Regions from separate parts of the Blautia caccae genome, predicted to be linked through region 1. Evidence: riboswitches for the same ligand, from Rfam matches in the RefSeq annotation. Region 1 holds a riboswitch; the other holds the start of a gene.
What was found. A riboswitch is a leader RNA that binds a small molecule or an ion and turns the genes downstream of it on or off. The one in region 1 is predicted to bind FMN.

Region 1 (9,869 bases):
TGAGATTTGATATAATCATTGGAAATTGCCACTGCTTCCCGGCAGAAAAAGCGGTATGCGCAGGTCCGTTTAAAATCCTGATGTCCGCGGCTGATATCTTCCGGTCCCAGTAAAAGGTCACTGATAAAACAGTGGGAGGAAATCTGTCCGGCAGCTTTGGAAAATTCCAGGGCAAAATGGTCTGCCTGCTGCCTTCTTGTACGGATGCAGGAAGGATGGGAAGCATTTACAAGGATATAGGCAAAGGAAATATCAGAAAATACGATTTCCCCTCCCTGGTTTTCTTCCAGTATCATACTGAAATCCTCCAGGCGCAGAGCGTGCAGAAAATAATGGATGGATTTGTTTACCGGATAGTCAACCAACACGGTTTTGTCAAGCTCCCACATAAAAAGATAAAAATCCGAAGTGTTTATGTGGAGACGGTACTGCCTCTTGTATTTTTCAAATTCTTCCCGGGTGACACCGTACAGCATCGTCTTCATGGCTTCTCTGCGCTGCAGGTTTTCAAAGGCATCCGGAAAGCGGAGCTGCCAGCTCTGTGCCGGATACTGCAGCGGTATGGTGTGTTTCCATCCGGCTGCTTCGCGGAAGAAATCGTGCAGGGAATCATCCTGCTGCGTGGTTTCTGCAAAAAAGCAATTTCCGTTCGGATGCGGTTCAAACAGCAGAAAACGGCGCGCAGAGCAGGATTCATAGAGCACAGCCAGGCAGTCCTGTATGCGGGATGCCGGCCTCTGGACCATCAGGATCACTGCATCCGGGGAGAAAGATATGGCATCTTCCGCAGACGGAAGACGGTCGGTGAACAAAACCTGGTGACCGCACTGGCTTTGTGCCTTCATAAAGCCTGCTTTAAATTCTCTACTGCCGTAAACTAATATTTTCATATGCCTGTTTTTCCATCTCCTTTTTTCCATTTGGTTTTCAGCATAACTAAACGGCCGGAACTCCGGGAAATCTTCCCGGTTCCGGCCTGTTTATGCTGCCTGTTATTTTATGAGACGTCCGCGTACATAACATTTATGTTTGGAAAGAATATTCTCAGCTTCAGCTTCAGCCTTTTTCGGGTCGGCTGCATACAGGGAATACAGTTCCTCGATGGCACGAAGACCGAAGCCTTCACAGTTATAGTCAAAAAGTACGGCGCCGTCGGGTGCTGTGATCTCGCCTGAGAGGTGGGTAGGAATGTGCAGCACGTCACGTTCTTTTGCTGTAAACTTCTCCATGCCGTCAATGCGGACCTCCACAAATCCCTCCTGCACAATAAACAGACTGTAGAAAGGATTCTGGGCACTCCAGCTCAACTGGAAACCGGGCTCCATGCAGAGCTGCCAGATCTCCTTGTGTCCCTTTGTCTCCCAGCGGGCTACCTTCTGCCTCAGCTCGCAGCCCTCGAATCTGTAGATACACAGGCCGCTGTTGTACGGGCGGATCTGGTAAATCTGTTCCTTTGGAACCTCCTCTGTGACAGGGGTATAGGTATAGTAGAGGCTGTCTGTGCTCTGTCCGTCCTTTGCCATGTCGAATTCAGTTTTATTATATTCTTTAAAACGCAGATTGGCAATACAGTCTTCCCCCATCTGGGTTTCCTGGAACAGCTCCCTCCATATGGTTCCCGCATCGATCCAGGTAAATTTATGCGGGGTATAGGCTGAGATATGTACGATATCACCTTTGGTGCACACTGCTTTTTTGCCGCAGATTTCCGTCAGCACAGAGCCGCCGTCCACCAGAAAAGTTTCCACACCGCGGGTATGTTCGTGGTAGCACATTTCATGGTTGGGGTCCACGTAAACAGTGTCCAGCAGTTCATTGTGCTGGTATGGCCCATAAGGTTCAATCAGGTATTTGGAGTAGGTTTTCTTCCCTCCGTAGTATTCATCAAAGTCCATAAGCCAGGTCTTTTCCGGATCAATGTGGATGTCGTGCAGGGTATACTTTGTCATAATGTGTCCTCCTAATTTTTTCTTTTTGTCGGTTACGGTCATGCGGATGATACTGTCCGCTGATAAATTGTGGTTATATTATAACAGAGATTCTTTTCTTTCCGGTGTCTTTATTTTGGTAAAATGTGTGCTTTTTATCGTAAGATGCCTCCATGTGGTAAAAAGGGGCATAAAGCTTATAAACCATGTGTTCTTAGTATATCAGAATGGAAGATGAGAAGATGTTTTTGGTATAAAGTGTGGTTTTTTTCGACGAAGCGGTCTTCAGTCCTTTTTCTCATAGGTGGTCAGCGTTTTCCCGAATATCTGATAGTAAGGCTTTTCCTCCCTGTGTTTCAGGATGAAATATCAGATTCAGTCATCCGGCAGAATACACACGGCAGACAGGCCCGGTCCCTCCACAATATTCCATCGGCAGATGAAAATGCGTTCACAGAGCAGGACAATCAGCATTCCCACAATACACTGCAGAAGAAAGTCGGTTTCGTAGGTAAAAAGGTTATTTATCCCGTTGATACACAGGCCGATAAATCCACTGAGCAGAAACATACGCCAGTCCGTCCGGTCATGTTTCCAAAAGGATTTCAGGAAAAAATAGATTCCGCCGGGAATTCTTTGGGCGTTTGGATTGCCTGACACAGAGGGGGTGTGGTATATTTAAAATAGATGTTTAACAATATTTGGCAATCGTAACGCGGAGGAATACCATGGGAGAGATAAGTGACTTCCGGAAAGATGTGGAAGTGGTAGTACAGGCTCTGGAGAGACAGAAGAGAGATGACCCTTGGGAGGAAGGAGAAAAGCTGTACCGGAAATACAGGGAGACGAAAAAGGATGCCGTGCGTCTGGCCGTGGCTCTTCGCGGCTTCTTTCTGAAAGGCGGCGTTTCAAAGGAGCAGAGAGATGATTTTGGACGCTGTATACAAGATTGGATCGTGCCCGCAGTGCAGGAGCTGATCGAGGAGGATGCGGTGGAAAAAATGGCGTATCTGGAAAGCCTGGGCTGGTTTCGGGAGGAGCAGTTGGAAATCTTCATCCGGACAGCACGAGAGCGTCAAAAGACCACCTCTCTTGTGTGGCTGATGCATTTGAAAGATAAGAAGTACGGATATACGGAAAAGAGCTTTCTTATATAATTATAATGACAATAAAAAACATCCGGCCGTAGATATTCCGGGAACCCCGGAGATATCATTACCGGAAAAATACAAATATGTCATAGGGTAAAGAAAATGAGATCAAACGAAGAAAAAGCAGCTCTGGGAGTGGAGATCCTGAAAAACTGCAGAAATGAGCTTTACAGTTATTTCCCATATCTGGACGGCGCCTTTGCCAGTGTTTCATATGAGGCAGGTAAAGGGGTAAAGGGAATCGGTACGGAGGGAAATGTATTTTATTTTGACCCTGTATTTCTGCTGGCAGGCTACGGGAATAATCCGGAGGTAATCCGCAGGGGATATCTGCACATGATGCTGCACTGTTTGTACCTGCATCTGTTTTCCAACAAGGAGCAGAGGCAGGATATCTGGAATCTGGCCTGTGATATTTCCGTGGAACAAGTGATTGAGAGGGAGGCGCTGCCGGGGCTTCGCCTGTCGGACCATCCGGTCAGAAAGAGATGTTTGGAAAAACTGGGAGGGCGCAGCCTTTCCGCGGAGAGAATCTGCCGGATGCTGGTGCAGGGCGTATTTTCGGACAGTCTGGAGGAGATGCAGACTGCCTTTTGTTTTGATGACCACAGTCTCTGGACGGCGCAGCAGGATGCGGAGAGGACAGCCAGGACAAAAAGCAAGTGGGAGAAGATTCTGGCCTACACAGGACAAAACAGGCATCAGAAGAAACAAAAAACAGGAACCCGGGAAGGTGACGGTGAGGAGGAGACAGTGACCGTCGGGAAAAGCCGTTATGATTACAGGAAATTCCTGAAAAAATTTGCTGTCCCCAGGGAAGAAGTGGAGCTTGATACCGAGAGTTTTGATTATATTATGTATCATTTCGGGATGGAGCATTACGGAGATATGCCGCTTATAGAACCCTTGGAATACAAAGAGGTAAATCGTCTGGAGGAGCTGGTGATCGCAGTGGATACATCGGGGTCATGTTCCAGGGAGACGGTGCAGCAGTTTCTGGCAGAGACCTACAGTATACTCAGTGAGCGGGAGAATTTCTTCAAAAAGATGAAAGTGCACCTTGTTCAGTGTGACTGCAGGATACAGGAAGCGGTGGTCATCCATTCGGAGGAGGAGTGGAAAGCATACAGCAGGGAGATAAAAATTCAGGGACGGGGCGGGACGGATTTTCGGCCTGTATTTCAGTATGTGGCAGAGCAGAAGGAGAAGAGAGAGATCAGGCAGTTAAAAGCACTGGTTTATTTTACAGACGGCGATGGGATTTATCCGAAGTGCAGGCCTGCGTATGAGACAGCATTCGTCTTTTTGGAGGAAGGTGCCGGTATGGACAGAGTGCCGCCATGGGCCATGAAGCTGGTGGTATCTCATGAAAAGAAGAGAGTCGGGGATTCCCGGATATGAATTTATACCCTACAAGGAGGAAGAAATGAACATCAAAGAGGCAAAGACGGAGATCAGCAGTACACTGAAGGCCTATCATGAGAAGGACGAACAGGGCAATTATGTATTTCCTATGGTCAGGCAGAGGCCCATACTGCTCATGGGGCCGCCGGGCATCGGCAAGACCGCTGTCATGGAGCAGGTGGCAGAGGAGTGCGGTGTGGGTCTGGTCTCTTATACCATTACACATCATACGAGGCAGAGTGCTGTGGGGCTGCCGAGTATCAAAAACAGAATATACCAGGGCCGGTCTGTGAGTGTAACAGAGTATACCCTCAGTGAGATCATAGCTTCTGTCTATGAGTGCATGGAGCGCACGGGAAAAAAAGAGGGGATTCTGTTTATTGATGAAATCAACTGCGTATCCGAAACCCTGGCACCCACCATGCTGCAGTTCCTGCAGAACAAGACATTTGGAAGTCATAAAGTGCCGGAAGGCTGGCTGATCGCGGCAGCGGGAAATCCTCCGGAATACAATAAATCGGTCCGAGAATTTGACATTGTCACGCTTGACCGGGTCAGGAAAATTGATATTGAAGTGGACTGTGATGTCTGGATGGAATACGCCTGGTCACAGCAGATACACGGGGCTGTGCTTTCCTATCTGAATATCAGGAAAGAAAATTTTTATCTTGTGGAAAATACGGTGGACGGTAAATTTTTTGTGACTGCAAGAGGATGGGAGGATCTATCTGAAATATTGAAAAGCTATGAGAGATTTCAGATACCTGTCACGGAGAAACTGGTGATCCAGTATCTGCAGAAAGAGGAAATCGCCAGGGACTTTGCCGTGTATTACCGGTTGTACCAAAAATACGGGACTGATTATGCCATTCCGGAAATAGCGGCAGGTACTTTGTCAAAGGAGGACTATGATAAGCGGAGGGATATGGCCCGCCAGGCTGCTTTTGAGGAGAGATTTACAGTGGCCGGCCTTCTGCTTGCCTATTTGGATCAGTCCTTTGCTACATATATCAGGGCAGACGGGAATGTCTGTGCTCTCTACGAGGCGCTGGATGATTTTAAGAAGATTTTGCATGACAGTGCAGATATGCAGGTGCTTCAGACTTTTGCGGAGAACAGAAGAAGAGAACTGGAACAGCGGATACTGGAGGAGAAGATTACCGGAAAAGAGGCAGCAGTACAGGCGTGGGCAGTGGGACGGCTGGAGTCCTTTGCTGTATATCTGAAGGAGAGACATATTGCGGATAAAGAAGAGGGTATGGCCTGTGTACGGGAGCTTTTCGGGCAGGAAGTGAAAAAGAGGCAGAAAATCGTAAAACAGGCGGGAGAAAATCTGGAACATGCATTTCAGTTTCTGGCGGATGCTTTTGGTGAGGAGCAGGAGATGGTGCTCTTTGTAACCGGACTATCCAAAAGCGAAAGAGCCATGGAATTTATAAACAGCAATGGAAGTGATGCGTATTTTCAATATAGTGAAGCTCTGCTTTATCGGAAAAAGGAGGAGGAGTTAAGAAAAATCTGTCTGGAAGAGATATAAACATTTTATTTCCTGTTTTTGTTTACATATGGAAGACTATGGTATATAATCAGATACAACAGATGATGTTTACTGCATTTCTGATTTCAAAAAATGAATATTGAAGTCTTTGTGGCAGGGTGTAAGTCCCTACCGATGGTATAGTCCATGACCCGCTTTTGGCGGCTGAGCTGGTGACTCCTTAATAGAAGAGGGGAATTCCAGCACCGACGGTATAGTCCGGATGAGAAAAGACATTTTCTGTGAAACTACGCCCGGAGCATATTTTTTGTTCCGGGCTCATTTTTTTGAAGGAGGATACAAACTATGAACCAGACAAACGAAACAACCAATGCAGCTTTTGACAAGGGTATGAGGGCCGGGACCGGCGCTAAAATGCGGGTGAAAAAGATTGCTTTCATCGGCCTTATGGGGGCAGTGAGCGCTGTTCTTATGCTTCTCAGGTTTCCGCTTCCCTTTATGCCGCCATTTATGTCCTTTGATCTGTCGGGGCTGATGGAGATGCTGGGGGGATTTATGTTCGGCCCCGGGGCAGCACTTATGATCATTGTGGTCAAAATACTGCTGCAGCTTGTCATGCAGGGCAGCTTTTCTCTGGGAACCGGTGAGTTACAGAATTTTATTTTAAGCTGCTGCTATGTCATGCCTGCGCTGCTGATCTATCACAGACATAAGACGAAGAAGACCGCATTGGCTGGTATGGGCGTCAGCACAGTGCTGGTTGGAGTTGTGGCGATCTTTACGAACCTGTATCTGATCATTCCGTTTTATGTGCGGTTGTTTGGCATGACCATGGATGAGATCATTTCCATGTGCAGTGCAGTAAACCCGGCCATGAAAAATGCTTTTTCCATGGCAGTCTTAGGAATCCTGCCGTTCAATTTGATAAAGTACGGAGTGACGTCAGTCCTGACATTTCTGTTATATAAAAGGTTAAGCAGAGTGATCAAAAGTGTTGTAGAAAAATAAAGGGGGATAAAAAAATGAAATTTACACTGGACAAATCCATCAGTTATGAGGATGCCGTAGGGCGCATGTTTGAAATGCTTGGGAACAGCAAGATCATGGCACTGGCTTCAAGTCTTAACGACTATGTCATGGTAAGGAATGTAAGCTGCCTTTTTTACGATGACAAGATTTATTTTAAAACGGACAAAAATTTCAGAAAGACAAAACAGCTTCTGGAAAACCCCAGGGTAGCCATGTGCTGGAGCGGCGTTCAGGTAGAGGGAACCGCGCGAAATAAAGGCCTGGTGGTGGAGGAACCGGGAAGAAGATTTGAGGAGGGATACAAAAAATATCTGTGGGAGAGCTATAACAAATACAGTCATGAAGATACAGAAATCCTCATAGAAGTGTCGCCGGGATATGTGGAGATCTGGGATACCAGTGAGGATGGATACGCGTACCAGCTTTTTATTGATTTTGATAAAAAGTCTGTGGAGGTAAAACCGTATGATAAGAAGTAGGCAACGATTCAGCTAAAGGAATCGTTACAGAAATAGTTCTATGGGTATCACAAAGTGCTGCGCTTTGTGATACCCATAAGTAGTTTTATCTAAAATAGACCTGGAGGCGTAACCGGAAAAACTTACAGCAGACTATGGGCGGACAGCAGTGCCGTCCGGCAGGCGTGAGAAAAGCCAGCCGAAATCCATATCCGTATATGGGTATTTTGCGGCTTCCTTTTCATCAAAATCAATTCCGATTCCCGGGCGGTCACTGATATAGGCATATCCGTTTCTGACTTCCGGGCATCCCGGAAAAATCGCCTTTTCCGCTTCGCAGAATCCGCTGAACTCCTGAATGCCAAAGTTGGTACAGGACAGATCCAGATGCATCTGCGCAGCCATTCCCACAGGCGACAGGTCATTGGGGCCGTGAAAGGCGGTGCGCACACCAAAGGCTTCGCAGAAATGCGCCAGCTTTCTGGCAGGGGTAAGCCCTCCGATATCGCTTACATGAACGCGCATAAAATCAATCCACTGATTCTGTACGATAGTTTTCCACTCAGCGGGGCTGGTGAAAAGTTCTCCCATTGCCAGTGGTACAGAGGTCTGTTCCCTGATTATTTTAAAGTAACCGGCCTGTTCCGGCGGAAGGGCATCTTCAAGGAAGAACAGTTTATAAGGCTCCAATTCTTTGGCAAAGTTCAGGGTATCTGCCGGGGAAAGCCGTTCGTGCACATCATGCATGATTTCCAGGTCCCATCCGAAATCCCTTCGGATCTGCTCAAACATCTTTACCACACTCTGCATATAGGTTTTCGGATGATAGTAAGCGCCTGCAGGTGCGTTTTCTGGATGGATCATGGTCTGCATACTGCCCCCTGCGTTTCCGCCGTACAGGCCCAGGTGGCAGCGGATGTAGCGGTAGCCCTGTTCCATGTATTCGTTTATTTTATCCTCAACCTGATCCATGGTGGTTCCGTCCGCGTGGCGGTATACCGCGATTCCCTCCCGGCATTTGCCTCCGAACAGGCTGTAGAGGGGCATGCCCGCCAGCTTGCCCTTTATGTCCCAGAGTGCTTCATCCACGCCGGACAGCGCATTGTTGAGCACCGGGCCGCCGCGCCAGTAGGAGCTGCCCATCATGGACTGCCAGATATCTTCAATATTGTGGACAGACTTTCCCACCAGCATGGGTTTTAAATATTCCTCTACGGCAGTGACAACTGCTTTGCATCGCCAGGTAAAAGTGGCGCAGCCGATACCGTATAATTCAGGCTCTGAAGTTTCCACCTTCACGACTACGAGATTGACCTTTTGCGGTGCGGTGATAAAGGTTCTGATATTTCGGATTGTGATGTCTTTCATAATTACCTCCATATTTTTGCTTACTCTGCCGGATGAAAAAAGGATTCTATGGCAGTTTCTAAAATCCGGCAGATGTGCTTTGTTATTTATTGCTGAAAGCATAACATTTTTCTGCAGGAGATTGTTGATATTATTTGGTATAAAATCACTATTTTTTAGTCAGGTGTTTTCAAGATTTAGAATAAAGGGTATAATGTATTATCGGTAAAGTGAAAAACGAAAGCAAAATAGAGGTGAAAAGATGCAGATTCGGGTAAATGATTATGAGGAGCATGAACATTTCCGGGCTATCTGTGAGGACTGTTATAATGTCTCAAGAACCTGCGGCTATGACAGGCTCAGAATGTCCCATATACATAATACATGTGAAATCCTTTTGGTGGAGACAGGAGAAGCGGATTATTATATTTCAGGGAAAAAATATCATGTGGAGCCTTATGATATTTTGGTCATAGGCGCCATGGAATACCACAGGAGCGTGATTACGAATCCTCCTTATCAGAGATATGGGCTGACAGTAAAACCAGCTTATCTAAAAGGTATGATTCCGGATAAAGATATGCAGAAAATATTTTCCACACCGTCACCGGAATCATTCGTTCGGAATTATAAACGTGTCGATCCAAAGACATTTGAAAAACTTGTGTGCCTGCTCCAGGATCTGGCGGAGGAAGAACGGGGGACAAAGGAGTTCCGCACACAGATGCAGAGGGGAATCCTGACCCAGACAGCCGTTCTTCTATTCAGAACCTTCCGGATGGAGAGGAACCCGGAAGCATCGACAGCCGCGGATAAGGCTATGCGGGAAATAAAAGAGTATATTGATACTCATTTTCAGGAGCGGCTCACGCTTAAGACACTGAGCAGCCGCTTTTATCTTCATCCGACTACGATCAGCAAAGAATTCAGACGCTGCTGCGGGCATAACCTGAATAAATACATCAACACGGTCCGCATCTGCCGGGCAGCCTCCCTGCTGGAAACAGGTACAGACAGCGTGGCGGAGATTGCTGTAAAATGCGGGTATGAAAGC
Region 2 (22,551 bases), on a different contig from region 1:
AAAGTACAGTCAAAAGTTCCACTGTCTGGTATTGGCAAATGTGTAAGAATTCCACGACTCCCCAGACCCTTTGCGCGAATTAAGAATTTCCACCCCTTTTCCTGTGCATGAGCCAAAATATTATAACTTTCATAGCCACGGTCTGCAATCAAAAGTACCGGATCTTGTATCTTAGAGCGCTTCATCATATCAATAAGCGCTTTTGTCTCATTCGGAGAACGTCCGGGCTGAATGACAGCATCCGTATAGATTCGATTCTTCAAATCATACAGAGCATTTAAATGAAGTTGGTTATATCCTTTCTCATGCCGTTCCAAAGAATTATGCCGCCTATAAGTATCCTTGTCATCAGGATTGTAAGCAATAGCCAGATCAGAACCATCGCAGGCAAGCAGACGAAATCCACGATAAGTTTCCAGCGATGAAAAAGAATCATTGAAAGAATGAAATAAGAAATCCATTGACTCAGGCAACAATTTCTGACGTTGCTGGCAAAAGGCAGGAACCGAAGCCATATCCGGAGAAAAATCCCAGAAATCTAACCATTCTTAACGAATGGTATTCCCACCCATAGATAAGAGAAACTGAATGGTATCTGAGAAAGAAATTTTTCGTTTTCTGGAAAAATCTTTTCCGGTCTGTTTTACAAATAGGTGAGATACAGATTGCATCTGTGAGATAATAGAAAGCAACTGATTCTTTAGGTCAATAGGTGAATTATTACAAAAAAAGAGCAGGTCATACATTGTATAATCTGCTCTTGAAGATGTTACTTTAACTTATTGACATTGATTTCCCGACAGCCCCTTTTTCCGTAACTGAATCATTATTATTTACTCATCTTCTTCACATAAGCCGAAGGCGTAAGCCCCGTACACTTCTTAAAAATCTTACTGAAATAATAAGGCGTATTCCCGCACCCCACAAGCTGCGCCACATTTTGAATCTGTTCATTATCCCGTGTGGACAAAATTTCCTTTGCCTTCTGCACCCGCAGTTTCATAAGAAATCCGGAAAACTTTTCCCCTGTCTCCTTTGTAAAGCACCGGCTTACATAATTTACATTCATATACAGATAATTCTCAGAGATCCATTTCAGCGTCAGATCAGGATTGGAATAATGCTCATAGATATAGTCGATCAGCCGCGAGATAAAGGGGCTGTACTGTTTTGTGTTAAAGGACTGCACTTCGGAGAGCTTATTGATATGATCAAGCACCGCGTCCGCTATGCTGACCGCGTCCTCCTCCTTGTGGAGCTGATACAGGAAATCCGTGATCTCCGGCAGCGTGTGGGAGGGAAGCTGTGTTCCCAGGGAAATAATAATATTGTCGCAGAGCTGCAGCAGAAAGTCCTTATTAGAGATGGCGGAGAGGATTTTCTTAAGCTCTGCCACGGTGTCTTCCCTGCCCATGGCATTTTTATCCGCCAGCACAGGCACCAGCCTGTTCACCCGGTCTACGATCTGTCCGTAGTTAAAATTGGGAACCGCGTCTGTGCCGTCTATAAAATAGAGAATGTCATACCGTTTCAGCTTTTTGATCAGCACGGTGAGCAGTGTTTTCAAGTCCGTGTATCTCATGCGGCTGTATTCCACGGATACGGTCTGGCCGGGAAAGTCCAGAGACTTGAAAAAGCTGTCAAGCTGCACATAAGAGGTTTCAAAATTAGGGAAAAAGACCAGGAGTACATTCTGTATATAGACAGCGTAGCGCTCCACCTCCGGCATATTTTTCCGGCAGTAATCATCAAAACGTTCCAGACACCTTGCCAGATTTTTCTCTTCCAGATAATAGACACTGCAGAACTGATAAGGTACATCTGTCAGGTTGATGTAATGCTCGTACAGATCGAAAAAGGTATCCGTCACCTGCGTGCCGGAGATTCCTTCCCGTATCATATTCCGAATCAGGGTTTTGTGCAGGTTATGAAAGGCCCGGCTGTCCTGCTCCGGTTTTAAGTCCCCTGCAAATGCGACCTTATAGTAATCTTTTGTGACCTCCTGAATACAGTCAATGATCTGCGTCTCCGTGCAGGGCTTCAGCAGATAGTGCTGGACGCCGCATTTCATAGCTCTTTTCGCATATTCAAATTCCCCGTATCCGGAGAGGATCACAAACTGTGTGCATAAATCCGTGCGGTTGATCCTCTCAATCAGTTCCAGGCCCGAGATACCGGGCATCCGGATATCTGTTATCACGATATCCGGGCATTCATCCAGAATGGTGTGATAGGCTTCTACACCATCGGTACAGGTTCCGACAAGCTGGATATTGTAAGATTTCCAGTCAATGATATTGGCGATGGCCTGGCAGATCATTTCCTCGTCGTCCACGATCAGTAATTTTAACATGGCTTGCTCTCCTCTTTCTGTGTACAGGGAATGCGTATCTCCGCTGCCGCGCATTCCTCGTAAGTTTCTTCGTCTTCTATCGTATATAAACGCAGTCCGTAGGCACTGCCGTAAGTCATCTGTATCCGCTTATGGATATTCAGGATTCCGATTCCGAATCCATGGGGCTGTATCTCTCCGTCCAGCAGCTTCTCCATGAAATTTTCCTCGAAGGAGGAGCCTGTATTCATGATCTTCAGAATCAATGTGCCGTCCTCTGTCCGTGAAGTGATGGTAATATAACAGGTTTCGGAGGATTCTTCCAGTCCGTAGCGTATGGCATTTTCAAGCAGCGGCTGCAGAGTAAATTTGGGAATGGGAATGTCCAGAAGGCTCTCAGGAATATCCACAGAGAAATCCAGCCGTTTCTGATAGCGTATTTTCTGTATGATAATATAATTGTCCACAAGGGTCAGTTCCCGGCGCAGTGTGAAATCCCTGGAATTGTTGCCAAGGGACAGGCGCAGCAGATTGCCGAGGGCTGTGGTGATTCGGGAAATCTCTTCTGATTTGATCATGCGTGCCCGCCAGTTGATGGAATCCAGGGTATTGTACAGAAAGTGGGGGTCCATCTGGCTCTCCATTGCCTTGATCTGCGCCTCTTTTTTCAGCAGTTCGTTGATGTAATTCTCATTGATCAGAGTATTGATCTTTTCCACCATGGTGTCGAAATTTTTGTAGAGAAGCCCTATCTCGTCCTGCCGGTATTCTATCGGGGGCACGGCAATCTCATATTTTCCTTCTCCGAACTGTTTCATATTCTCGATCAGCCGGTCAAAATGCCTGAATAGGGCAAAGACCAGTTTGGTGCTGAAAATCCCCACCAGTATCACAGCCAATACCATGATGAGGAAAAAGGACTGGCTGGAAAGGGTGATAGCCTGGTAGATGGAATTGTAGGAGACAGTACAGATGTAATTCCATCCATAGGTGGGGATCAGACCGCTTACCGCAAACAGTTTTTCATGTTTCAGGGTGACCACACCATAATCTCCCCGCAGTTTTTTATACAGCTCTGCGGATTCTTTGCGGGACAGCGCACTGTCGTTGAAGATGAGGCTGTTGTCATCGTACAGATAATAAGAAATATCCTCAAATTCCGTGCTGGCCTCCGTGGTTGCGGATATGAACGCATTCATATCTATATTTATAATAAGTACACCCAGAGTATCCAGGCTGAGCCCTTCTATTTTACGCAGTTCTTTCACTAAGAAAATACCGTGGTCAGGTCCGTAGTCCGTGACAGTCACCGTTGCGCCCTGGTTGTCATAGGCTGTCCGCTTCAGTTTACTGCGCACAGAATCCGGCACTGTCTGAAATTTCCGGTTGGAGGTACTGATAACGTCATCCCCCTGCATCACGGAAATATAAGAGATGGCGTCACTGTTGAAAATAAAGAAATAATCACACAGTGTGGAATATACCTGGTTGAAACAGAGTTGCTTTTCCGAATTCTGTGTGCTTTTGCCTGACCGGTCCAGGCTTTCCTGTATGGTCTGGTTGGCCAGTATGGAGTCTACGATCGTATCTATGTATTTTAACTGGTCAGAAATCTCCAGGGCGGAGTCTGTAAGGGAAGCTGCTATGGAATTATACAGTTTCTTTTCATAAGAATTGGATACAAACTCCAGACTGACAATACCTGCCAGAAACAGGACCAGAAATCCTGTCAGGATAACAGCCAGAATTTTATGTTTCAGGGACATGCTTTGTAATCTTCCCATTTTTTTCATGGTTTACGCCCTTCTTATATGTAATGATAAAAAAATTATATTAAAATAAAAGTAAAAGCGCAATTGATTTGCCCGGAAAAAATGCGGGAAGTCAATTTTTTACAGGTAAAGTAATTTTTTTGCGGACGCAGGTATGTTTTTTGAGCGCGGAAGTAAGTTTTATCAATTTTCATCCGGGGGAAACCATTATATAATGGGTTACATCAAGAGGAGCTTCTCAAAAGAAAATATGGAGGAAAAACAGGTGAAGAGGAAATTTTTAAAAAGAGCAGCAGCAGCGGCACTGGCATGTGCGCTGGCAGCAGTTTCCATGACAGCATGCGGATCAGATAAGGGCGGAAACGGAAGTAAAGAGGAAGCAGCGTCAGGGGAACTGACCATGGCCTGGTGGGGAAACCAGGTAAGAAATGAGCGTACACAGCAGGTGCTGGATAAATATAAAGAGGAAGAGGGAACCACAGTCAAAGGACAGTTCTTCCAGTGGGACGATTACTGGAGTAAAATGGCTACTTCAGCCGCAGGCAAAAAAATGCCGGACATCATTCAGATGGATATGTCATATCTGCAGCAGTACGTAGACAAGAGCCAGCTATTAGATTTGACACCATATATTGAAGACGGAACCCTGGATACCTCCAATCTGTCTGAGGACGCGATCAACATGGGCAAGGTAGGAGACAAGATTTACGGTGTTGCATCCGGAACCAGTTCTTCCTGTATGTTCTATAATAAAACACTGCTTGATGAACTGGGGATTACTGTAAAGGACAATATGACTCTGGATGAGTTCATTGAGATCGCGAAACAGGTTTATGAGAAATCAGGCTACCGTGCAAACCTGATCCACTACGGAATGTACATGGAAGTTTACGCAAGGGCAAATGATATCCAGGTGGTTGACAAGCTTGGCGGCAAGAGCGCAGAGGATTATGTGGATTACTTTAAAATCTCTGAGAACGGTGTAAAAGAAGGATGGCACATCTCCCCGAGTCAGGCTGCCGATACAGCCAGTGTGGAGGAGGACCCCATGGTATATGGCTCCAATCCTGATAACATGACATGGTGTACCATCAACGGCTCTGCCATGCTGACCGCTTACCAGACAGCAGCTCCGGAGGGAACCGATATAGCCATCACAACAATTCCTTCCACAGATCCGAAAAAATCAAACTATGTAAAACCCAGTATGTATTATTGTGTGAGCGCTGATACCAAGAACCCGGAAGAGGCAGTGAAGGTATTGAATTACTTTACAAACTCTTCAGAAGCTTACAAGATTCTTCTTGCAGAGAGAGGTATCCCGGTATCCAGCAAGATCGCTGAGGAGATCATGCCTCTGCTGAGCCAGGAAGACCAGGAAAATGCTGCATTCATCACAGATGTCATCACTCCGAATTCCAGTGCACTGCCTCCTCTGGCACCGGAGGGGACCAGTGAGGCCCAGGATCTGTTAAGGAAACTGGAAGAGAAGGTGAAATACGGGGAATATACTTCCGAGAAGGCTGCGGAGGAATATTTCAACAGCGCAAACGAAATTTACGCGGAACATCAATAAATAATCAGGGCTGCTGTAGTCTTTTGGACGGCGGCAGCCCTTTTTCTGCCTTTGGAAAGGAGAGAAGATTTTGAAACCTACTAGCAAAAGATTATATAAGTTTTTAAATAAGGAAAAGACAGCGGGAGTTGTGTTCTGTCTTCCTTTTATTATAGGATTTCTGGTGTTTTTGATCATACCTATGGGAATCTCTTTTTATTACTCGCTCTGTGACTACGACATTCTGTCACCGCCGGAGTTTGTGGGACTGAAAAATTACATAGATATGTTTACAAATGATGAAGTGTTCTGGCATTCCATCAAGGCTACCCTTTATTTCGCGCTGGTGTCTGTGCCGCTGAGGCTTATTTTTGCCCTTTTGGTGGCAATGATACTGGTGAAACCCACAAAGGCTACGGGATTTTACCGTGCAGCCTACTATCTGCCCTCCATCATCGGCGGTTCAGTGGCTGTAGCTATTTTATGGAAGAGAATGTTCGCACCCGACGGTGTTGTGAACAGCATTCTCGGAATATTCGGGATTGACACCAACTTTGCATGGCTCAGTGACACCAGAACAGCGATCTGGACACTGATCCTGCTGGCTGTCTGGCAGTTTGGTTCTTCCATGCTGATCTTCCTGTCCGCATTAAAACAGATTCCGAAATCTCTGTATGAGGCAGCAGACGTGGACGGCGCGGGCAAGGTGACAAAGTTCTTCCGTGTTACCCTGCCGCTTCTGACTCCCACGATCTTCTTCAATCTGGTTATGCAGATGATCAACGGATTCCTGGCATTTACACAGAGTTTGATCATCACACAGGGAAAACCAATGGATACCACTTTATTCTACGCGGTGTACATGTATCAGCAGTCCTTCTCCTTCAGCAAATCCGGTTATGCTTCCGCAATGGCATGGGTTATGCTGGGAATTATTGCAGTGATAACATTTGTGTTATTTAAGACCAAAAAATATTGGGTATATGAACAGGGGTGAGATTGTGAAAACGAAGAATATAAGAACAGTTGTCTATCATGTTTTAGTCTGCGGTTTCGGATTAGCCATGCTGTATCCGCTCTGCTGGATGTTCATGAGCTCTTTTAAGGAAACCAGTACCATATTTACAACAGCGGGAAGCCTGATCCCTGAGAAATTCACACTGGAGAATTATGCCAATGGCTGGAGAGGATTTGCAGGCGTATCCTTTGGCACATTTTTTAAAAACTCTCTTTTCATAGCAGTTGTGGGAACCATAGGAACCCTGGCATCTTCCGCATGTGTGGCATACGGATTTGCCAGATGTCAGTTCAGGGGCAAGAAGATCTTATTCGGCGCCATGCTGGCGTCTATGATGCTGCCGGGACAGATCCTTATGGTGCCCCAGTATCTGTGGTATGAAAAACTGGGCTGGGTCGGCAGTTTTTCTCCCCTTATCATTCCGTTTTTCTTTGCCATCCAGGGATTTTTTGTATATCTTATGATGAACTTTATAGAGGGTATCCCTACAGAGCTGGATGAGGCAGCCAAAATTGACGGCTGTTCCTATTACGGGATCTTCTTCCGTATTATTTTGCCGCTGATGGCTCCGTCACTGATCACAGGCGGTATCTTTTCCTTTATGTGGAGATGGGATGACTTTATGTCAGCGCTGCTCTATATCAATGATGCTGCCATGTATCCGGTTGCCCTGGCGCTGAAACTGTTCTGCGATCCCGGCTCCTCCTCGGACTATGGCGCAATGTTCGCAATGGCGACTCTCTCCATCGTGCCTATTGTGCTGATCTTCATTTTCTTCCAGAAATATCTGGCAGACGGAATTGCAACCTCCGGATTAAAGGGATGATAATATATGAAGAGCTACATATCCGAAACAGACAGCATGCATTATATATACGGCGATGACACAGAAGCCGTGCTGCGCACAATGGCGTACCGGTTTATGGGAAATCATCCGCCCATGCCCTTTCTTCTCAGGGCTTTCCATGAAAATGGGGCCAGAAGGAGAAAGAACGGGGACGCAGTCCTGGATTTTCAGCAGCAGTTTCCCGGGGCCCTTTTGGGGGACTGGGGGGCAGCAGCCGGTGAAATGTGGTGCCCGGAAGGGAAAAAGAGCCGTTTCCTGGTGAAGTGTGAGAGCCGGACATTAGTATATCTCAACCGGGAGCTGATACTTCTCTGTCCGGGAGCGGGAGAATATGAACTGACGGCCAAACTGCATGAAGGGATGAACCGGCTTTTCCTTGTTTCCAGAAAAGAAGCAGGATTTTGCTGTACGCTGACCAATAAAATGCCTCAGTGGGAGCCATGTTCTTATCTTATGCCCTTTGAGGAGAGGGGAGGAGAGGCTGGTTTTAACTTTACTTTGTTGAGGGCAGAGGAGGCGGATGAGAAAACAGCCGTGAATTTCTTTCTCAGGAAATCCTTCTGGGAAAAAACGGAGAAGGAGACAGAAAGAGTTTGGCTGCCGGCTGCAGACGTCCCCAGATTACCCTGGAAGGAAGCGGGCCAGATATGGTTTGCATGGACAGAGGTACGTGCTGTACCGGGTACGGACCTGAAAAAGGCGTGGGAAGAGCTGATACGCTTTTTGAGGGAGCAAAAAGAAAAGAATCCGTGTATCAGAGCAGTTATGATAGATGGATGCAGGATGGATGCGGATGATAAGGAATCGGGATGCTGCAGAAAACCATATCAGGAGCACTTCCGCGCTTGCTGCCAGATATCCTGGTTGATCCGCACAGAGGAACGAACATGCGGGATGACCTGTCCTGATTGGGAAAACAGCCGTTGGGAATGTCGTATTCCGGTGGAGGCAAAGGGAAACTGCGGTGATGTTCTCTTTCTGGGGCCTCTGGATTGCCGGGCGGAAGAGGCACTGATGACCTGGATCCCCGACAGACGGGAATTTCTTACAAAGCCCTTCCGGATATCTGATTCCGGTGTTTTCTGGAGAACAAAATATCCATCTGTTGTTATCCGTCCCTTTGCAGAGAGCTGTCTGTTCGGCCGCTGGACATATCCCCTGGGGGTGACTCTGTACGGAATGCTGCAGACAGGTCTGTATTATGAGATGCAGGAACTGATAAAATACGTGCGTGATTCCATAGAAATGGTGGTCATGGCTGACTGTTATGCAGTCTATGACCGGGAAAAATACGGATTTCCCGGTGTCAACCAGCAGCTTCTTTGGATGGACGCCCTGGATGACTGTGGTTCATTCGGTTCCTGTATGCTGGAATACCTTCTGAACTGCATGGAAGCATGTCAGAAAACTTTCCCGGACATACGGCGTGCGCCCCGCTGCGGCATAGGCAAAAGCAATGTTCAAACATACGCCGGGGAACAAGACAGATATTTTAAAGAAGAAGTACAGAGGATTGCCGGCAGAATCGGCAGATATATTTTAAAAGAACAGATCCGAAATGCGGACGGCTCTTTTAAGAGAAGAGACAACAGCATGTGGATTGATGATATGTATATGAGTGTTCCTTTTTTGATCAGGTACGCAGAAGTTTTTCATGATGACAATGCCATAGAGGAAGCCGTCAGACAACTGCTCCTATATAAGAAGCATTTTTATTTCAAACCGCGTGCTGTGAAGGGAAGCGGGCACATTTTGTCCCACATGTATAAACTGGAATTTGAACATGCGAATATGATCCCATGGAGCAGGGGAAACGGCTGGGTAGTTTTTTCTCTCAGTGAACTGCTCATGAGGGAGAATCCGGATGTACCTATGCGGGAGGAACTTATGTCTTATTTCCATGATCTGTGTGAAGGATATCTGGAGCTCCAGGATGAGGACGGTCTTTGGCATCAGATTCTGGACGAGAGGGATACCTACCAGGAGACATCCGCTGCAGCCATGTTCATCTGCGCCATGTCCAGAGGGATCCGTTATGGGCTGCTGCCGGAAGAACGGACGGCAGATTTTGCCGAATCTGTATTCAGGGCCTGGAACGGTCTGACGAAAAAGGCCATAGACAGGAAGGGAAATCTATACGGTGTCTGCCAGGGTTCAGGCTGGTCCTATGAACGGGAGTATTACAGAGCCCTGGAATGGAATTTCAACGATACTCATGGAATCGGTATCGTTATGCTGGCAGGCGTGGAGACAGACAGATTAAAACATTACCTCACAGAAGAGTGATTAGGAGGAAACTATGTGCAACTGGGAGCAGGCATGGCTTGCATATGAACCGATAGAAAATCAAAAAGATAAGAAGTATTTTGAATCTGTGTATACACAGCAGAACGGAGTGCTGGTTGAAAGCGCACTCAGAGAAATAAAGACAGCAGCCGAAAAACTGTTTTCTATCACAGTGAGAAGAGGAGAAAACAGAGAGGAAGCGGGGCTTATATTAGAGTTGAATCCGGCCCTGAATCTGGGAAAAGAAGGGTATCAGATCACAGAGGAAGAAGACAGGATCTATATACGCGCGGCAAAAGAAAACGGGCTTTTATACGGAACATTCCGCCTTCTTATTATGGTATCCTCCAGAAAAGAGATCGCCGGCATTTCTATTCGGGAGATACCGTCGAATCCTGTAAGGATGCTGAATCAGTGGGACAACATAGATGGAAGCATTGAGCGGGGATACGCAGGAAGATCCTTTTTTTATGAAAACGGGAAAGTCTGTGTGACTGAGCGGATCAGAGATTATGCCAGACTGCTCTGCTCTGTTGGAATCAACGGAATTTCTATTAATAATGTGAATGTGCGTAACGGTGCAGAATGGCTTATCTCAGAGAGGCATTATAAAGAACTGGAGCAGATTTCCCATATTTTTGCACAGTACGGGATTTCCATGTATCTATGCATTGATTTTGCAGCACCCATGACTCTGGGCGGGCTTTCCTGCGCAGACCCATTGAAGGAAGAAGTAAAAGACTGGTGGGAGAAAAAATGCGGTGAAATTTTCGGACGGCTTCCCAATATGGGAGGCTTTCTTGTAAAAGCAGATTCCGAAGGACGTCCCGGACCCTTTGCCTACGGGAGGAACCATGCAGACGGCGCCAATATGCTGGCCCGCGCGGTTAAACCGTACGGAGGGACCATCATATGGAGATGTTTTGTGTACAACTGCCAGCAGGACTGGCGTGACCGCAGGACAGACCGGGCATGTGCCGGATACGACAACTTCATGCCTCTGGACGGAAAATTCGATGATAATGTCATTCTCCAGATTAAAAACGGACCCATTGATTTCCAGGTGAGAGAACCTGTCCATCCTCTTTTCGGGGGTCTGCAGCATACAAACCAGATGCTGGAAGTTCAGATCGCCCAGGAGTACACAGGACAGCAGATCGATGTGTGTTATCTGGTTCCCATGTGGAAAGAAGTGCTGGATTTCTCCACGGGATGTGGAAAACCGGAGGACACAGTGGCGGATATCATTTCCGGCAGGACATTCGGACAGCAAAGATGCGGTATGGCAGCAGTAGCCAACACAGGAAGGGATGCCAACTGGACAGGCCATGACCTGGCAGGCGCCAATCTGTACGGATTCGGACGTCTGGCCTTTGCTCCGCAGCTATCCGCAGAGGAGATCGCCAGCGAGTGGATTTCCCTGCAGATCAGCAGAGACAGCGACGTGAACAGGAGTATTTCAGATATCCTTCTTCGTTCCAGAGAGGTCTATGAAAAATACACTGCGCCTCTTGGAATCGGTTTTATGGTGAACCCCGCACATCATTACGGTCCCAATCCCGAGGGATACGAATATTCCAAATGGGGTACCTACCACAGAGCCGACCACCTGGCAGTGGGCGTTGACAGAAGCGCAGGGGGTACCGGATACAGCGAACAGTATTTTGAGAAAAATGCTGCCCTGTTCAGAGAAAAGGGAACCTGCCCGGAAAATCTGCTTTTGTTTTTCCACCGTGTTCCCTACACATACCGGCTGCATTCCGGAAAGACATTGATACAGCACATTTATGACAGTCATTTTGAGGGACACGAACAGGTCCTGCAGATGCAGAAAGACTGGGAACTTTTGGAGGGCAGAATCCCGCAGCACATTTTCTTAAGAGTTAAGGAACGGTTCACGCGCCAGGTTGAAAACAGCCGGGAATGGTGCGATGTGATCAACAGCTTCTTTTACAGAAAATCCATGATTCCCGACGAACAGGGAAGAGAAATCTTCTGATATATGCAAATCCTTTTGCCGGATAACAGAAATGTTTCCGGCAGAAGGATTTTTTATTTATCTTGTGTTCAGAGGATTGGGAGCTGCCAGCGTGATAAGGAGCAGAATGTTCCATATCTGTATATCATAAAGAGTGCTTCCGGGCCCGGAGTGAACAGCAGATGCAGACAAGCTTTGGCCCATGATTTAGGAAGTCAGATGTACAAAGTAGATGGAATGGGGTATAATAGGTAGAAAGCCAAAATCAAAAAATAGTGAAAAATTTGCGGAATCAGGCATCATAAAGGAGATAAAAATGCTTACATCATTAATTATAGGAATCATATCAGGCTGGATAGCCGGAAGAATCATGGGCGTAAAAAAGGGAGGCTTCATAAAAACCATCGCAATTGGAATCGCAGGCTCCTTTGTCGGCGGAGGAATCATGTCGCTAGTGGGATTTTATGCATACGGTTTTCTTGCCAATATTATGGTATCTGTTTTGGGGGCGTGCATTTTCTTATACATTGCGAAGAAGATTTTTAAATAGTGGAAAGGTTGAGCTGACATCTGTGAAAACGCTTGAAAAACATAGTTAAATGAGGAGAAATCTGGATAAGCCTGTAGTTCAGCCCGGTTGGGTGTGGATTACAGGCTTTTTTTTGATTACTTTAAAAATCTTCAAAAACCCATTGAAATCAAGCCTTTAAAGGTTTATAATAATTCTCAGATAAAAGAAAATTCTTCGGGGCAGGGTGCAACTCCCTACCGGCGGTATAGTCCGCGACCCATGTAAATGGCTGAACCGGTGTGATTCCGGTACCGACAGTTAAAGTCTGGATGAGAGAAGAAAATGTATTTCATAATGCAGATTTCATCAATGCCCTGATTTTCAGGGCGTTTTTTCGTTTCAGCCGCGGAAGCGGCAGCGGAAAAAGAAGAATTTCCTTTTATGAAACCATCATAAAAAGGAGAGAATAAAAATGAGTAATGAAGCAATTGTAAACAAAAGACCTGCAGGTGCACAGAATCGTTCAAAAATCAGGACACTGGCACAGGTAGCCATGCTTGGAGCCGTGGCTACGGTATTGATGATGATTGAGTTTCCCATCCCGGTGATCGCACCGCCTTTCTATCAGATGGATTTCTCAGAAGTACCCGTGCTGGTCGGCGCGTTTGCTATGGGACCGGTGGCAGGTATTATGATCGAGCTTCTGAAGGTACTGCTGTATGCAGTCATCCACGGCTCCGCCACAGCTGGTGTGGGTGAAATCGCCAATTTCCTGATGGGATGCTCTTTTATCGTTCCGGCAGCATTTTTCTATAAATACCGCAGGAACAAAAAATTTGCAGTGATCGGAATGGTGATCGGAACCATTTGTATGGCTGTTGTGGGTTGTGTTGTGAATGCATTTATCCTGCTCCCCGCATACGGGGCAGCTTTTGGGATGCCGGTGAGCGCCTTTATTCAGATGGGCACATCTATCAATGCAGGAATCAATAACCTGTTTACCTTTGTGGTGCTGGCAGTGGCGCCGTTTAACCTGGTGAAGGGATGTATCATCTCTGCCGTAACACTGCTTATTTATAAGAGAATCAGAGTATTACTGCGAGGAGAATAAAGATGCCGGATATAAAAAAGGTGACGCCGCTCACAGAGAATCCCCATGTAAATCTCTACCACCTGGATGTGGAGAGTAAGACAGGAAGAAAGGGACATTACTATGTGGCGTCACGGGCAAAGACTGAGAATGAACTGAAGATCAAAACAAGGAAAAACACCCCGGATGGAGTTATTATCTACAGCCTCTATGGGGAGAAGAAAGACAGGGTCGTGCTGGTACGTCAGTACCGTTATGCTATTGACAGCTATATCTATGAGTTTCCGGCAGGCCTGGTAGAGCCCGGTGAGGACTACAGAGAAGCCGCGATCAGAGAGATGAAAGAGGAAACCGGCCTGACGCTTACTCCTCTTGATGTGGACCCGGCATATGAGAAACCGTATTTTACTACCATTGGCATGACCGATGAATCCTGCGCCAGTGTATACGGTTATGCTTCCGGCCAGGTGTCCGGGGATGGACTGGAGGATTCCGAGGAGCTGGAGATTGTGCTGGCTGACAGGGAAGAGGTCAGAAGAATCCTGAGGGAAGAGAAAGCGGCGATCATGACGGCTTATATGCTGATGCATTTTCTGCATGATGATGAGCCGTTTGCTTTTCTGAAGGAAATCTAAGACACAGAATCAATTATAGATCAGAAACCGTTCGCAAATTTTTCATAAAAAATTAACGGGATAGGCATTGTATCCCGGGCGGATGAGAGTATACTTAAGGTAGCCGGTGCAGGCAAAATCTGCCCCGGCTACTGTCAGATTGCGCAGACAGCAGTCAAAACAGGCAGGCATGGGAGATATTTATATATGAAGTGGAAGAAGTATGTAAAAGGTATTCTGGCGGCATTGTTTACAGTTTTAGGCGTTATACTGGTCATTGTTCTGGGACTTAAATTCCTCAGGTTTTTTATGCCTTTTGTCATCGGATGGATCATCGCCATGATCGCCAGCCCTCTGGTGCGCATGGTGGAAAAGAGGATGAAAATAGCCAGAAAGCACACATCCATGCTGATCATTATAGCAGTTTTAGCCGCCATAATCGGAGCAGGGTATTTTATAGGAACAAAAGCGGTGGAGGAGGCCAGTGACCTGATCAATCAGGCACCGGATATTTACAGTGGATTCCGGGAGGATTTTCGGGAGGTGGAGCACAATCTCAATAAATTCATGAAACAGCTTCCGGAAAATGTACAGACTTCCATCAATAATGTGCAGGACGATCTGGGAGAACGGATCGGAAAACTGGTGGGAAATATCAGCGAGTGGACCGTTGGCTACGCAGGTGATATGGCCAAGCATCTTCCGAGTGTGCTGATATCTATTATATTTACCATATTGTCCGCCTATTTTTTCATCGCGGACCGGGATGGAATCCTGGAGTTTGGGCGGAACAACACACCGCAGATCATCCAGGAAAAATGGAGACTGCTGGCAGACAGCTTTAAAAAGGTCTTCGGCGGTTATTTCAAAGCACAGTTTAAGATCATGGCTGTTATCTGGGCAATACTCTGTGTAGGGCTGCTGTTTCTGGAGGTGAGCTTTGCCGTGCTGGTGGCATTCCTTATTTCTTTTCTGGATATGCTTCCGTTCTTCGGAACAGGGACAGCCCTTATACCATGGGCTGTATTCAAGCTGTTGTCCGGTGATACAAAGTTTGCGGTTGGTCTGATCATCCTTTACCTGGTGACGCAGTTGGTGCGGAGGGTCATAGAGCCCAAGATGGTGGGGGATTCCATTGGCATGGACCCGCTCCTTACACTGATCTTTATGTATACAGGATACCGGGTCAGCAGTGTCATTGGCATGATACTTGCAGTGCCCATAGGGGCAGTTGTGATCAATTTCTATAAATCAGGTATGTTTGACAGACCGCTCCAGTCAGCAAAGGAAGCCATGGAGGATCTTTTGGAGTGGATCTGCCGCAACAATGGGGACGAAGAGCACATAGAGAATAAAGAATCATAGAACAGAACAAGATAGCATAAAGAGTAAAATCTTTATGCTATCTTAATGCGTCCTTAACATAGCTTTATGCCGTTTTAATATAAAAGAATTTAGAATATGTAGTTACAGGATAACACAGAAAGAGAATAAAAAGGGTGGAAGACTCTTATGTCAGGAATAAAAAAACATCACTGGACCACAACGAAACTTATTGTATTCGGTTATCTGGCAGTGATTACCACAGGTACGCTCCTGCTGATGCTGCCTGTGTCCAACCGGCAGATGACAGCAGCTCCGTTTATGGATGCCTGGTTTACCGCCACATCAGCAACGTGTGTCACCGGACTGGTGCTGCATGACACCTATACATTCTGGTCTGAATTTGGCCAGGGTGTCATCTTATTATTAATACAGATAGGCGGCATTGGATTTATGACGATCGCCATTTCCGCGCTCGCTATCACCAAGAGAAAGATTGGTTTGTCGCAGAGGCTTCTGATGCAGGAATCCGTGGCTGCACCCCAGGTGGGCGGAATTGTGCGCATGGCAAAGTTTGTGTTCGGCGGAACGGTATTATTCGAGGGGATCGGAGCCATTTTGCTGAGCTTTTATTTTGTTCCGAGACTGGGTACGGGAAAAGGTATATATTTTTCCGTATTTCACTCCATTTCTGCCTTTTGTAATGCGGGAATAGATCTGATGGGCTATTTTGATCCGGGAACTTCCCTTATGACCGCTTCAGGCAGCCCTCTGGTGAGTATCACCATTATGCTGCTGATCATAGTGGGCGGCCTGGGATTTCTTGTATGGGCAGATGTCAGGAACCATAAATGGCATTATAAAAATTATAAGCTCCACACAAAGGTCGTGCTCATGGCAACAGCGATACTTATTCTCGGAGGGGCTGTCCTCATGTTTTTCTTTGAGCTGGGGAAACCTTCCATGGAGGGAAGAAGCTTTGGGGAACAGGTACTCTGCGCGTTCTTTCAGGCCGTAACGCCCAGAACAGCGGGGTTCAATACCGTGGATCTGACAACGCTATCGGGCTGCAGTAAAATCCTCATAGTAGGGCTTATGTTTATCGGCGGTTCTCCCGGTTCCACTGCGGGAGGTATTAAGACAACCACCATGTCCATCATGATCCTGAGTATATGGTCTGAATTCAGAAAACGGAAGGATATCGAGTGTTTCCGCAGAAGAATGGAGGAGAATGCCCTGCGCCACGCAAGCTGTGTAACCATGCTTTATGGGCTTCTGATCCTGGTGGGATCTGTGCTGATCGCCTCTGCAGATGGAACTGCGATCCAGGACGCTCTGTTTGAAGCGGCCTCCGCGATCGGAACCGTAGGACTGTCTCTGGGGATCACTGCGCAGCTTGGAACCGTTTCACATATTGTTCTGATACTGCTCATGTTTATCGGAAGGGTCGGAGGCATTACCATACTCATTGCTTTCGGCAACCGGATTGCCAACATACCATCAAAACTGCCTATGGAAAAGGTATCTGTAGGCTGATTAAGGAGGAAAAGTAGAAAATGAAATCGGTTCTTGTAGTGGGACTGGGCCGCTTTGGCCGCCATATGGCAGCGAAATTAATAGAGGAGGGCAATGAAGTCCTCGCAGTTGATATAAATGAGGAGCGTGTCAATGACGCGCTGGACCTGGTGACAAATGCGCAGATTGGAGATACCACCAATGAGCATTTCATTGCCTCTCTGGGAGTGGGTAATTTTGATCTCTGCGTTGTGGCCATCGGGGATAATTTTCAGAGCTCCCTGGAGACCACAGCGCTTCTCAAGGATTACGGGGCGCCTTTTGTCCTCTCAAGGGCAAACAGGGATGTGCACGCAAAGTTTCTCCTCAGAAACGGAGCGGACAAGATAGTTTACCCGGAACGGGAGATGGCAGAACGTCTGGCTGTCAAATTCGGCACAGATAATATTTTCGATTACATTGAATTAACCCCTGACTACTCCATTTATGAGATTCCGGTCCCGGCACCGTGGGTGGGCAAGTCCATTGTGGAAAAGGGAGTGCGGAATAAATATCATATCAGTATTCTGGCAGTCAAGGAACAGGAGGAAATCTATCCTCTTCCCCGCCCGGAGTATATCTTTCGGGGAAGTGAGACCCTGATCATCATGGGACATTACAAAGATGTAAGAGCGCTGGCAAAGGCGAGATAGCCGGCGCTCTTTGCCTTTCCCCGCATAATTTATTTGATTCCCGCGGGAAATAGGCTATAATAAACCAAACAGCGCAGAAAGGGGGAGCCGGGATGGAGACGGATAAAAGCGGCAGGCTGAAGATCTTTTTCAGCTATGCGGAAGGAACAGGAAAGATAGGACAGATGCTGCGGGATGCAGCGGAGAGAAAAAAAGAGGGCTGCGATGTAGTGGTCGGATGTGTTCCCCTGGAGCTGGATTTGGGGGAGAAAATGGAAAAGCTTGCCCCCGTTTTTCATAATTATCAGGGGAATCTGTCCCCGGAGTTTGATCTGGACAGCGCGATCAGAAGAAGGCCCGGGCTTTTGGTCATAGACAGGCTGGCCCACGGGAATGCTCCGGGTTCCAGGCACAGAAAGCGTTATCAGGACATAGAGGAGCTTCTTCGGGCCGGGATTGATGTGTATACGACCCTGAATGTACAGCAGATAGAGAGTCTTTCGGATGTGATTTCCTCCCTGACCGGCAGACCGGCAGGGGAGCGCGTTCCGGATAAAGTATTCGATCAGGCAGACCAGGTGGAATTTGTGGACGCGGAACCGGAAAAGGTACGGGAGTGCCTTGGAAATAATGCTGCGGATACAGGTGTCCTCACTGCCCTGCGGGAGATGGCCCTCAGAAGAATGGCGGACAGGATCAATAAGATCGCGGAAAAGGGGGAGGATGTACAGGAGACCTCCTATCCGGGAGAACATATCCTGACCGGAATCTCCGCATCTCCCTCCAACGGTAGGGTGATCAGGACCGCGGCACGTATGGCGGATGCGTTCCACGGGGCGTTTACCGCTCTGTATGTGCAGACGTCCCACGATAAAAATCTGCCGGATGCAGATAAAAGGATATTAAAAGAGAATATGGAACTGGCGGAAAAACTGGGAGCCAGGGTCATCACCATGTACGGGGATGATGTGGTCCAGCAGATCGCAGAGTATGCCAGAATGGCAGGTGTATCAAAAATTGTGCTGGGCCGTACCAAATGGATCGGAGGCCTCTCTTTTTCCAGAGTCAGCTTTGCCGACAAACTGACAGCACTTGGCTCCAATCCCGATATTTATATTATCCCATCTATGGAGCAGAATACCGGTACTGCGGGATTTCGCATAAGGCACAGCAGAACCGGCTTCACCTTCAAGGATACCCTGAAGACAGTGGGCGTGCTACTGGCCTCCACGGGGATTGGCGGATGGATGTACAGCCATGGGATTTCAGAGGTCAATATTATTATGCTGTATATTCTGGGGGTAGTTCTCACCGCCATGTGGACAGAGAGCAAGGCATACAGTCTGGTGAGCTCCTTTATCAGTGTATTTACCTTTAATTTTTTCTTTACACTCCCCAGATATTCGTTTAAAGCCTACGGGCCGGAATATCCTGTTACCTTTATCATTATGTTCCTGGTGGCATTCCTCATTTCCACCCTGACGACCAGAGTGAAGGAGCAGGCGCACCAGGCAGCGGAAAAGGCATACCGCACGGAAATTCTGCTGGAGACCAGCCAGAAGCTGCAGAAGGCCAGGGATGTGTCCCAGATCATCCGGGAGATCATGGTGCAGATGGAGAAAATGCTGGGCCGGACGGTTATCTTCTATATGCCCGATGAGAAGGGAAATCTGGTTCCCAGAATGGAAAAACAGGATATGTCGGATGCCGGGCAGTATCTCAATGAGAAGGAACAGGAAGTGGTATCCTGGGTGTATCAGAATAATAAGCATGCGGGTGCCACAACAGATACGCTGCCCGATGCAAAATGTCTGTACCTGGCTGTGAGAGGCAGGAAGGAAGCTCTGGCAGTGGCAGGTATTGTTATGGGGGCTGAGGAACTCACTGCTTTTGAGAGAAGCCTGCTGCTTGCCATGTTGAATGAATGTGCCCTGGCACTTGAAAAGCAGAAGCTGGATGAGGAGAAAAAGGAAGTAGAGATGAACGCCAGACAGGAGCGGCTGCGGGCTAATCTGCTGCGGGCCATTTCCCATGACCTGCGCACTCCGCTGACAGGTATTTCCGGAAATGCCAGTGTGCTTTTAAACGGCAGCGCCCAGATGGAGGAGAGCCAGAGGCATAAGATTTACGGGGATATTTATGACGATGCCATCTGGCTCATTAACCTGGTGGAGAATCTGCTCTCCGTCACAAGGATTGAGAATGGGACCATGAACCTGAAGCGGCAGACAGAACTTCTGGATGATGTGATCAACGAGGCCATGCACCACCTTGACAGAAAGAGCGGAGAACACAAGATCACAGTGAAGCAGGAGGACGAATTCCTGATGGCCAGGATGGATACCAGGCTGATCGTGCAGGTGTTTATCAATATCATAGACAATGCCATCAAATATACACCGGCCGGGTCAGAGATTAAGGTTCATGTGTTCCAGAAGGATGGATTTGTGTGGACGGAAATTGCGGACAACGGAAACGGGGTGGCGGATGCGGATAAAAATAAGCTGTTTCAGATGTTTTATACGGCAGAGAACCAGAAAGGGGACGGCAGGCGCGGGCTGGGACTTGGCCTTGCACTCTGTAAAGCCATTATAAATGCACACAGCGGAGAGATCGGGGTAAGGGACAACAGCCCCCGGGGAAGCGTTTTCTATTTCACATTGCCGGCAGAGGAGGTAGTGATACATGAATAAACCATTGATACTTATTGTGGAAGATGACAAGGCTGTCAGAAATCTGATGGGAACCACACTGGATATGCAGGAATACCGGTACCATATGGCTAAAAACGGGGCACAGGCCCTGATGGAAGCGGTATCCCAGAGGCCGGATGTGATCATACTGGACCTGGGGCTGCCGGATATGGACGGTGTGGACCTGATAAAAAAAGTGCGGTCCTGGTCAAATGTACCGATCATCGTGGTAAGTGCCAGGAGCGAGGACGCGGATAAGGTAAACGCCCTGGATGCAGGGGCAGATGATTATCTGACGAAACCTTTCAGCGTGGAAGAGCTGCTGGCAAGGCTGCGGGCAAGCCTTCGCAGGGCTATGTATCAGAGCAGCGGAGGCATGGAGGACAACGCGGTTTTTGTGAACGGGGATTTGAAGATCGACTATGCATCCGGCTGTGTGTTTATCAGAGAGGAGGAGGTCCATCTGACGCCGATTGAGTATAAGCTGCTGTGTCTTCTGGCCAAAAATGTGGGGAGGGTGCTGACGCATAACTTTATACTGAATGAGGTATGGGGGAATGTGATGCAGAGTGATGTGCCTTCGCTGCGGGTGTTTATGGCGACGCTGAGGAAGAAGATTGAGGAGGAGCCATCGGAGCCCAAGTATATACAGACGCATATTGGGATTGGGTATCGGATGATTAAAAGGGAGTAGTGAGCATGAAAAACACCGCGGCCGGCAGTCCGGAGAGAAGACTGCCGGCCGCGGTGTTTTTCATGGGATTCAGGTTGTGGGGGAAAGAGGCTAGGGATGGCGTTGGAGAAAAAAGAAGCCGCCCCGCGGCTTCAAAATTGGGAATATAGGAAGGGTGGGGCGGTGGAGAGGTTGGCAGTCATGAAGTAGAGGTAGAGGAGCATGAGGAGGATGTAGAAGGAGAGCACCTGGAGGAGGAAACGGGCTTTGGGGTTGGTTTTAAGGTTTTTTATAAAAGTTGTAAAGGCTTTCATTGATCAGAACCCATCCTTTCCGTCCTATGTGGACTTGATCTTCAAAGAAGTATTTGGTGTATTCATCTGTTGAGAAATCGGCAAGTTCGACGTTGTAGGCGGAGGCAAGACTGCGGATGTTGGAGTAGTAGGTTTCTCGGGCAGTACGGGGAAAACCGGTGTAGTCGTAGTAATAGCCGTTAACAGGGAGAATGACCAGAAGAGGTTCGATGTCCATGTCGCGGCATACATCCAGGAAGCAGCGGAGGTCGTCGTATTCGGGGGAGGAGCCGTAGCCGTGTATCGCTTTTTTGTTGAGGTCTTTCTTTTTGGCCAGGTGGGGTTTCAGCTTTTTGTAGTTTTTGTCGTCTATGTAGAATTGGTTCTCCTGGTGGCGGGAGCCGTCTTCCTCGGCCTTGGCCAGCCATTTGGTCCAGTTTATGGATATGTCAGTGGCCGGCGGCGCTTTCTTTTTTGCGGTGAGGTCAAAGAGAAGAGGGACGGTGATCTTTTCTTTCTCGTTCAGAAAGTGCTGCCAGGCGCCGGCTATGAGGGTGTCCTCTGTGGTTGCGGTTTTGGTGACCCATACGCGCTCATATGTGCTTAAACGGTCTTTGGTTTTGGGGTCATCTTTCAGAAGCGTATGGGTGCGGTCTATGATGTATTGTTTTGTTTCCGGTGAGAGGTTTTCGTTCTGCAGCATGCCCAGATAGTTGTTCTCAGAGAAGCGGGAGGCAAAGGCCTGGGGCAGGATGCCGGGTTTTCTGAACCACTGGGGGGATAGGAAAAGGACGGCCTTTTTCTGGCCCTCCCCTACGGCGCTTAAAGCAATGGCATGGCTCAGGGACTGGTAATAGCCGGCACCTATGAGCATGGGCTCAAAGTCACTGTCCGCGAACATGGAGGAAGGATGGTACGGGGTGTCCTGCCCGTGCATAAACTCGGAGGAGCCGAATACCAGAAGGCTGTCAGGGCCAAGATTTTGTTTTATGGTTTCACGGGAACGTGTCTTTGTCTCGTTGGCCCAGGTGGAAAATGTCCGGGAGTCCGGAATCTTCCTGTCACGGACAGACAGGTGGATGCCTGCCGCGGTGACAAGGAACAGCACAAAGGCCGTGAAAAATGCAGTCAGTCTCTTCATGTTTCTTACGCCTGCCTTTCTCTGGTCAGCATTTGGATTTTACAAGATTGAGGATTTTTTCCGGGGTATCCATTTCTTCCCTGGTGACCTCTGAGGGGGCTATGACGATGCCGCATTCCTCCTCAAGGCCAGCCAGAAATTCGGCAAATCCCAGGGAATCCAGAAGACCGGACTGGAAAAGCTCGGTTTTTAAGTCTTCTTTCACAATATCATCCTCACAGATCTCTGCTAATAAATCT

Region 2: another riboswitch for FMN. It lies ahead of WMO65_RS22130 (ECF transporter S component); the one in region 1 lies ahead of WMO65_RS19475 (ECF transporter S component).

The regions. Positions count from the first base shown of each region.
Region 1 is NZ_JBBMFP010000020.1:96,998-106,866, forward strand. Features, by position in the region: gene WMO65_RS19445 (helix-turn-helix domain-containing protein) at 1-890, opposite strand, end outside; gene WMO65_RS19450 (cupin domain-containing protein) at 993-1,949, opposite strand; gene WMO65_RS19455 (hypothetical protein) at 2,304-2,498, opposite strand; gene WMO65_RS19460 (hypothetical protein) at 2,657-3,085, shown strand; gene WMO65_RS19465 (vWA domain-containing protein) at 3,182-4,480, shown strand; gene WMO65_RS19470 (ATP-binding protein) at 4,506-6,020, shown strand; FMN riboswitch at 6,122-6,259, shown strand; gene WMO65_RS19475 (ECF transporter S component) at 6,327-6,989, shown strand; gene WMO65_RS19480 (pyridoxamine 5'-phosphate oxidase family protein) at 7,004-7,489, shown strand; gene WMO65_RS19485 (enolase C-terminal domain-like protein) at 7,622-8,836, opposite strand; gene WMO65_RS19490 (helix-turn-helix domain-containing protein) at 9,078-9,869, shown strand, end outside.
Region 2 is NZ_JBBMFP010000027.1:12,341-34,891, forward strand. Features, by position in the region: gene WMO65_RS22085 (transposase) at 1-515, opposite strand, end outside; gene WMO65_RS22090 (response regulator transcription factor) at 830-2,353, opposite strand; gene WMO65_RS22095 (sensor histidine kinase) at 2,347-4,125, opposite strand; gene WMO65_RS22100 (ABC transporter substrate-binding protein) at 4,370-5,680, shown strand; gene WMO65_RS22105 (carbohydrate ABC transporter permease) at 5,751-6,656, shown strand; gene WMO65_RS22110 (carbohydrate ABC transporter permease) at 6,643-7,503, shown strand; gene WMO65_RS22115 (glycoside hydrolase family 88/105 protein) at 7,510-9,810, shown strand; gene WMO65_RS22120 (alpha-glucuronidase family glycosyl hydrolase) at 9,824-11,809, shown strand; gene WMO65_RS22125 (GlsB/YeaQ/YmgE family stress response membrane protein) at 12,021-12,338, shown strand; FMN riboswitch at 12,526-12,644, shown strand; gene WMO65_RS22130 (ECF transporter S component) at 12,772-13,410, shown strand; gene WMO65_RS22135 (NUDIX hydrolase) at 13,413-14,024, shown strand; gene ytvI (sporulation integral membrane protein YtvI) at 14,211-15,368, shown strand; gene WMO65_RS22145 (TrkH family potassium uptake protein) at 15,516-16,862, shown strand; gene WMO65_RS22150 (potassium channel family protein) at 16,883-17,533, shown strand; gene WMO65_RS22155 (DUF4118 domain-containing protein) at 17,626-20,205, shown strand; gene WMO65_RS22160 (response regulator) at 20,198-20,899, shown strand; gene dltD (D-alanyl-lipoteichoic acid biosynthesis protein DltD) at 21,158-22,312, opposite strand; gene dltC (D-alanine--poly(phosphoribitol) ligase subunit DltC) at 22,338-22,551, opposite strand, start outside.